DNA from 2 places in the Salmonella sp. HY31 genome. Region 1 is predicted to be linked to the other one. Evidence: predicted binding sites of a transcription regulator. Region 1 holds the regulator's gene; the other holds the start of a gene.

Region 1 (4,204 bases):
GACTGAAAATGCGCGGTAACTTACGCAGCAAGAACGCCGAGCTGATTGAAAAGGTTAGAACCTCTTATGAAATTCAAAACAAACAAACTCAGCCTTAATCTTATGCTTGCCGGCTCGCTGCTGGCCGCCAGCATTCCGGCATTCGCCGTCACGGGCGATACCGAGCAGCCTATTCATATTGACTCGGATCAACAGTCGCTGGATATGCAAGGCAACGTCGTGACCTTTACGGGCAACGTGGTGATGACCCAGGGCACGATTAAGATCAACGCCGATAAAGTCGTTGTTACCCGCCCTGGCGGCGAGCAAGGGAAAGAGGTGATCGACGGTTACGGCAATCCGGCCACCTTCTACCAGATGCAGGACAACGGTAAACCGGTGAAAGGCCACGCTTCACATATGCATTACGAACTGGCAAAAGATTTTGTGGTGCTGACCGGCAACGCTTATCTGGAACAGCTTGACAGCAACATTACTGGCGACAAAATCACCTATTTGGTGAAAGAGCAGAAAATGCAGGCCTTCAGCGAGAAAGGCAAACGCGTCACCACCGTTCTGGTGCCGTCGCAGTTGCAAGACAAAAACAAAGGCCAGACTCCGGCGCAAAAGAAGAGTAACTAATTCGTTATGGCAACATTAACTGCAAAGAATCTGGCGAAGGCCTATAAAGGCCGTCGCGTAGTGGAAGATGTCAGTCTGACCGTTAACTCCGGGGAGATTGTCGGTCTGCTCGGTCCAAACGGCGCAGGTAAAACCACCACCTTTTATATGGTCGTCGGTATCGTGCCGCGTGACGCGGGCAATATCATCATTGATGATGAAGATATCAGTCTGCTGCCGCTGCACGCGCGCGCGCGCCGCGGTATCGGCTATTTGCCGCAGGAAGCCTCTATTTTCCGCCGTCTCAGCGTATTTGATAACCTGATGGCGGTACTGCAAATTCGTGACGATTTGACCGCAGAACAGCGAGAAGACCGCGCCAACGAGCTGATGGAAGAGTTTCATATTGAGCATCTGCGCGACAGCATGGGACAGGCGCTGTCCGGTGGTGAACGCCGTCGTGTAGAAATTGCCCGCGCGTTGGCCGCTAATCCCAAATTTATCCTGCTGGATGAACCCTTTGCCGGCGTTGACCCGATTTCCGTTATCGACATCAAACGCATTATCGAACATCTGCGCGATAGCGGGCTCGGGGTGCTGATCACCGACCATAATGTCCGTGAGACGCTGGCAGTCTGTGAACGCGCCTATATCGTAAGCCAGGGCCACCTTATCGCCCACGGTACGCCGACAGAAATCCTGCAAGACGAACACGTTAAGCGTGTATATCTTGGGGAAGACTTCAGACTCTGATAGGGTAGAGGGCTATGCTGCTCTAGCGGGAGAAAACGACTCTGAATATGAAGCAAGGTTTGCAACTCAGGCTTAGCCAACAACTGGCGATGACGCCTCAGCTACAACAGGCCATCCGTCTGTTGCAGTTGTCTACGCTGGAACTTCAGCAGGAACTCCAGCAAGCGCTGGAAAATAACCCGCTGCTTGAGCAAACCGATCTTCATGACGAAATCGACACTCAGCAACCTCAGGATGACGATCCTCTCGATACCGCAGATGCGCTCGAACAGAAAGAGATGCCGGAAGAGCTGCCGCTTGACGCCAGTTGGGATGAAATTTACACCGCCGGGACGCCATCCGGCCCCAGCGGCGATTATATCGATGATGAACTGCCCGTCTATCAGGGCGAAACGACGCAGTCGTTGCAGGATTATCTGATGTGGCAGGTTGAGCTAACGCCCTTCTCGGACACCGATCGCGCCATTGCGACATCCATTGTCGATGCGGTAGATGATACCGGTTATCTCACCGTATCCCTGGATGAAATTCGCGAAAGCATGGGCGATGAAGAGGTAGATCTTGATGAAGTCGAAGCCGTCCTGAAGCGTATTCAGCGTTTTGATCCGGTGGGCGTTGCGGCGAAAGATCTTCGCGACTGTCTGCTGATCCAGCTTTCACAATTCGACAAATCCACGCCGTGGCTGGAAGAGGCGCGGCTCATTATCTGCGATCACCTTGATCTGCTGGCCAACCACGATTTCCGCACGTTGATGCGCGTTACCCGACTGAAAGAAGAGGTACTGAAAGAGGCGGTAAACCTGATTCAGTCGCTCGATCCCAGACCCGGTCAGTCGATCCAGACCGGCGAGCCGGAGTACGTTATCCCGGATGTGCTGGTACGCAAGCATAACGGCCGCTGGACGGTGGAGCTTAATAGCGACAGTATTCCCCGTTTACAGATTAACCAGCACTATGCCGCCATGTGCAACAGCGCGCGCAACGATACCGACAGCCAGTTCATCCGCAGTAATTTACAGGATGCGAAGTGGCTGATAAAAAGCCTTGAAAGCCGCAACGACACGCTGCTGCGTGTCAGTCGCTGCATCGTCGAGCAACAGCAAGCCTTTTTTGAACAGGGCGAAGAATATATGAAACCGATGGTACTGGCGGATATCGCCCAGGCCGTCGAGATGCACGAATCCACCATATCCCGCGTGACCACGCAGAAGTATCTGCACAGCCCGCGCGGTATTTTTGAACTCAAATATTTCTTTTCCAGCCACGTCAATACCGAAGGCGGAGGCGAAGCCTCTTCCACCGCGATTCGCGCGCTGGTGAAGAAGTTAATTGCGGCGGAAAACCCCGCGAAACCGCTGAGCGACAGCAAGTTAACCTCTCTGCTGTCAGAACAGGGTATCATGGTGGCGCGCCGCACTGTTGCGAAGTACCGAGAGTCTTTATCCATTCCGCCGTCAAACCAACGCAAACAGCTGGTTTGACCCAACCGATAAGGAAGACACTATGCAGCTCAATATCACCGGACATAACGTCGAAATTACTGAAGCCCTGCGTGAATTTGTGACGACGAAATTCGCCAAACTTGAACAGTATTTTGAGCGGATTAATCAGGTATACGTGGTGTTGAAAGTGGAGAAGGTCACGCACATCTCGGATGCGACGCTACACGTTAACGGCGGCGAAATTCACGCCAGCGCGGAAGGCCAGGATATGTATGCCGCCATTGACGGCTTGATTGATAAACTGGCAAGGCAGTTAACCAGGCATAAAGATAAACTGAAACAACACTAATTGTCCGGGCAGTTAGCCAGTGCAGGACGGCCTGTTGTGTGACACAACGGGCCATTTGTACAGTTAGCGCTCCGAACCTGGCCATCAACCTGACAGGACAGGTTCTTAGGTGAAATTATGATAAATAACGATACGACTCTACAACTGAGCAGTGTACTTAACCAGGAGTGTACGCGTAGCGGCGTTCATTGTCAGAGTAAGAAACGCGCGCTGGAAATCATCAGCGAACTGGCGGCAAAACAGCTCAGTTTACCTCCTCAGGTCGTGTTTGAAGCCATTCTGACACGCGAAAAAATGGGCAGTACCGGTATTGGTAATGGTATCGCCATCCCGCACGGGAAACTGGAAGAAGATACCTTACGCGCCGTCGGCGTGTTCGTTCAGCTCGAAACGCCTATCGCGTTCGATGCCATCGATAACCAGCCGGTCGATCTCCTCTTCGCCCTGCTGGTGCCCGCCGATCAGACTAAAACGCATCTGCATACGCTGTCGCTGGTCGCGAAACGTCTGGCGGATAAAACGATCTGCCGCCGCCTGCGCGCGGCGCTGAATGATGAAGAGCTGTATCAAATCATTACTGACACCGAAGGTGAGCAGAATGAGGCATAACAACTCAATGGCATTTCTTTCTGTCGTTGTGAGGAGAAACGGTACATGGTACTGATGATCGTCAGCGGGCGTTCCGGATCAGGTAAATCTGTCGCTCTACGCGCGCTGGAAGATATGGGTTTTTACTGCGTGGATAACCTTCCCGTCGTGCTGTTGCCCGATCTGGCGCGAACACTGGCCGATCGCCAGATTTCCGCCGCCGTCAGCATTGATGTGCGCAATATGCCTGAATCACCTGAGATTTTTGAACAGGCGATGAATAATCTGCCTGACGCTTTCTCGCCGCAATTGCTGTTTCTTGACGCCGACCGCAATACCTTGATTCGCCGCTACAGCGACACGCGACGTCTGCATCCGCTTTCCAGCAAAAACCTTTCTTTAGAGAGTGCGATCGATAAAGAGAGCGACCTGCTGGAGCCATTACGTTCTCGTGCGGATCTAATCGTCGACA
Region 2 (4,204 bases), 600 kb from region 1:
AACTTGAGCGCTATAGCATTGAGCGTAAAAACTCGCCGCTGAAATAAGGAATCGCCATGTTTACCTTTATCAAAAAAGTTATCAAAACCGGCACGGCGACCTCGTCTTATCCGCTGGAGCCGATTGCGGTTGATAAAAACTTCCGCGGCAAGCCGGAACATAACCCGCAGCAGTGCATCGGCTGCGCCGCCTGCGTTAATGCCTGCCCGTCGAACGCGCTGACGGTAGAAACCGATCTTGCGACCAATGAGCTGGCCTGGCAGTTCAACCTTGGGCGTTGTATTTTCTGCGCCCGCTGCGAGGAAGTATGCCCGACGGCGGCGATTAAACTGTCACAGGAATATGAACTGGCGGTGTGGAAGAAAGAGGATTTTCTGCAACAGTCCCGCTTTGCACTGTGTCACTGCCGCGTTTGTCACCGTCCTTTTGCCGTGCAAAAAGAGATTGATTACGCCATTGCGCTGCTCAAACACAACGGCGACAGCCGCGCGGAACATTACCGCGAAAGCTTTGAGACTTGCCCGGACTGTAAGCGTCAGAAATGCCTGGTGCCGTCCGACCGTATTGAACTGACTCGCCATATGAAAGAGGTCAGCTAATGAGCAATTTATTAGGCCCGCGTGACGCCAACGGCATTCCGGTACCGATGACGGTGGATGAATCCATCGCCAGCATGAAGGCGTCTCTACTGAAAAATATTAAGCGTTCGGCATACGTTTACCGCGTGGACTGCGGTGGCTGTAACGGCTGTGAAATCGAAATCTTTGCGACGCTTTCGCCGTTGTTTGATGCCGAGCGTTTCGGCATCAAAGTGGTACCGTCGCCGCGCCATGCCGATATTCTGCTGTTTACCGGCGCGGTAACCCGCGCCATGCGCTCTCCGGCGCTGCGTGCCTGGCAGTCGGCGCCGGACCCGAAAATTTGTATCTCTTACGGCGCCTGCGGCAACAGCGGCGGCATTTTCCATGACCTGTACTGCGTCTGGGGCGGTACGGATAAAATCGTCCCGGTGGATGTGTATATTCCAGGCTGCCCGCCAACGCCTGCGGCGACGCTGTATGGCTTTGCGATGGCGCTTGGCCTGCTGGAGCAGAAAATCCACGCGCGCGCGCCAGGGGAACTGGACGACCAGGCGGCGGAAATTCTGCATCCGGATATGGTGCAGCCGCTGCGCGTGAAGGTAGATCGCGCGGCGCGTCGGCTGGCGGGTTATCGCTACGGTCGTCAGATCGCCGATGATTACCTGACACAGTTGGGACAAGGTGAGCAGCAGGTGGCGCGTTGGCTGGAAGCGGAAAACGATCCGCGTTTAACCGAAATTGTCACCCATCTCAATCATGTTGTTGAAGAGGCACGTATCCGATGAGCGAACAGGTGGTGTTCAGTCAACTGAGCCGTAAGTTTATTGATGAGAACGATGCGACGCCCGCCGAGGCGCAGCAGGTTGTCTATTACAGCCTGGCGATTGGCCACCACCTGGGGGTCATCGATTGCCTGGAGGCTGCGCTCACCTGCCCGTGGAACGACTATCTGGCGTGGATCGCCACCCTTGAAGAGGGAAGCGATGCCCGGCGTAAAATGGAAGGCGTGCCGAAGTATGGCGAGATCGTTATCGATTTTAACCATGTGTCGATGCTGGCGCGCGCGTTTGATAACGCGCGCGCCGCGCAGACCCCGCAGCAGCAAGAATGGAGTAAACTGATGCTCAGTATGCTGCATGACATTCATCAGGAAAGCGCCATCTACCTGATGGTGAGGAGGCTTCGTGACTGACGTTTTACTCTGTGTCGGCAATAGCATGATGGGCGACGACGGCGCAGGCCCGTTACTGGCTGAAATGTGCTCGGCGCAGCCGAAGGGTAATTGGGTGGTGATTGATGGCGGCAGCGCGCCGGAAAATGACATTGTGGCGATTCGCGAACTGCGTCCTGACCGCCTGTTGATTGTCGACGCCACCGACATGGGACTTAACCCGGGCGAGATCTGCATTATCGATCCGGATGATATCGCTGAAATGTTTATGATGACCACCCACAATATGCCGCTGAACTATCTGGTCGATCAGCTCAAAGAGGATGTCGGCGAGGTGATTTTTCTCGGTATCCAGCCGGATATCGTCGGGTTTTATTATCCGATGACCCAGCCGATTAAGGACGCGGTAAACACCATCTATCAGCGCCTGGAAGGGTGGCAGGGAAACGGCGGATTTGCGCGACTGGAAGCGCCGGAGGCGTAACTTTTTGATGCCGAATGAGGTATTCGGCATTTCTTTCATCCCCTGAACGGTTGTCATCCGTCATCGTCACTTGTGTCGATGACATGCTTTTTCCCTCCGGTTAAAATAAAATACCATTATATAACATATGGTTAAATGTTGGCACGATTTGTGTATACATCGGCACATCATCTGTTATTGCTGGAGAATTTGATGAACCGTTTCATCATTGCTGACGCGAGTAAGTGCATTGGTTGCCGTACCTGTGAAGTGGCCTGCGTCGTATCCCATCAGGATAATCAGGATTGCGCATCGCTGACCCCTGAAACCTTTTTACCTCGTATCCATGTCATCAAAGGCGTGAACGTCTCTACGGCAACGCTGTGTCGCCAGTGTGAAGATGCGCCGTGCGCCAACGTCTGCCCGAATGGCGCCATCAGCCGCGACAAAGGCTTTGTTCATGTGATGCAGGAACGCTGCATTGGTTGTAAAACCTGCGTGGTGGCATGTCCTTACGGCGCCATGGAAGTGGTGGTGCGCCCGGTGGTTCGCAATAGCGGCGCGGGGCTGAACGTGCGTGCCGAAAAAGCCGAAGCCAACAAGTGCGATCTGTGTCACCATCGTGAAGCCGGTCCAGCCTGTATGGACGCCTGTCCAACGCACGCCCTAATCTGTGTCGACCGTAATAAGCTTGAACAGCTTAGCGCGGAAAAACGCCGTCGTGCGGCGCTGGATTCAACGGCATCTCTGCTTTTCTGATTTCTGCGATTGCGCGTAGAATACGCCACAAAGCATTGCCGGATGGCGGCATCAATGCCTTATCCGGCCTACGGTTCGTGCGATTGTAGGCCTGATAAGCGCGGCACCATCAGGCATCCGGGTTCGATGATGGCGGGAAAATGAGATGGTGACAGACACGCCTTCCGGCGTACAGCTACGCATTCGGGGCAAAGTACAGGGCGTCGGTTTTCGTCCTTTTGTCTGGCAGCTAGCGCAGCAGTTGCGATTACACGGCGACGTGTGTAATGACGGCGACGGCGTCGTCGTTCGGCTGCTGGAGGAGCCGTCGCAATTTATTGCCGCGCTCTATCAGGATTGTCCGCCGCTGGCGCGCATTGACAGCGTTGAACACGCGTCGTTGATATGGGAGCGCACACCAACGGATTTCGCCATTCGTCAGAGCGCAGGCGGTTCGATGAACACGCAAATCGTGCCGGATGCGGCGACCTGCCCGGCATGTCTTGCCGAGATGAATACCCCTGGCGAGCGGCGCTACCGTTATCCCTTCATCAATTGCACCCACTGCGGACCACGCTTCACCATTATTTGCGCTATGCCCTATGACCGGCCATTTACGGTGATGGCGACGTTTCCCCTGTGTCCGGAATGCGACAGCGAATACCGCGATCCGTATGATCGCCGTTTCCATGCTCAGCCCGTCGCCTGTCCGGCCTGCGGGCCGCAGCTTGAGTGGCGGAGCCAACATGAACGAGCGGAAAAAGAGGCGGCATTACAGGCGGCGGTAGCAATACTTAAGGCTGGTGGTATCGTGGCGGTGAAGGGAATTGGCGGCTTTCATCTCGCTTGCAATGCGCGTAATGACGAGACGGTGGCGAAATTGCGGGCGCGCAAACGCCGCCCGGCTAAACCGTTGGCCGTTATGCTGCCGGACGCAGAGGCGTTGCCGGAGGCGGCGCGCCGTTTGCTCGCTACTCCCGCAGCCCCGATTGTGCTGGTGGATAAGCAATATGTGCCTTTGCTGTGTGAGGGCATCGCGCCGGGGCTTACTGAGGTGGGCGTGATGTTGCCAGCCAACCCATTGCAACATCTTTTGTTGCAGGAGCTCAATGACCCGCTGGTGATGACATCCGGCAACCTGAGCGGCAGACCACCCGCCATCACCAACGAACAGGCGCTGGACGATTTACACGAAATTGCCGATGGTTTTTTGTTGCACAATCGCGACATTGTACAGCGCATGGACGACTC

The links. The regulator sigma-54, encoded in region 1, starts transcription at its own class of promoters, with help from an activator protein. The targets are predictions, from matches to a motif close to GTTGGCACANNTTTCGCTNT.
Region 2: the regulator sigma-54 is predicted to act here: its motif matches at 2,374-2,393, upstream of hydN (electron transport protein HydN).

Annotation. Positions count from the first base shown of each region.
Region 1 covers NZ_CP170479.1:4,441,993-4,446,196, forward strand. The annotation lists gene lptC (LPS export ABC transporter periplasmic protein LptC) at 1-98, shown strand, start outside; gene lptA (lipopolysaccharide ABC transporter substrate-binding protein LptA) at 67-621, shown strand; gene lptB (LPS export ABC transporter ATP-binding protein) at 628-1,353, shown strand; gene rpoN (RNA polymerase factor sigma-54) at 1,401-2,834, shown strand; gene hpf (ribosome hibernation promoting factor) at 2,857-3,144, shown strand; gene ptsN (PTS IIA-like nitrogen regulatory protein PtsN) at 3,262-3,753, shown strand; gene rapZ (RNase adapter RapZ) at 3,799-4,204, shown strand, end outside.
Region 2 covers NZ_CP170479.1:3,840,178-3,844,381, reverse strand. The annotation lists gene hycE (formate hydrogenlyase subunit HycE) at 1-47, shown strand, start outside; gene hycF (formate hydrogenlyase subunit HycF) at 57-599, shown strand; gene hycG (formate hydrogenlyase subunit HycG) at 599-1,366, shown strand; gene ACE15A_RS18315 (formate hydrogenlyase maturation HycH family protein) at 1,363-1,773, shown strand; gene hycI (hydrogenase maturation peptidase HycI) at 1,766-2,236, shown strand; gene hydN (electron transport protein HydN) at 2,429-2,974, shown strand; gene hypF (carbamoyltransferase HypF) at 3,120-4,204, shown strand, end outside.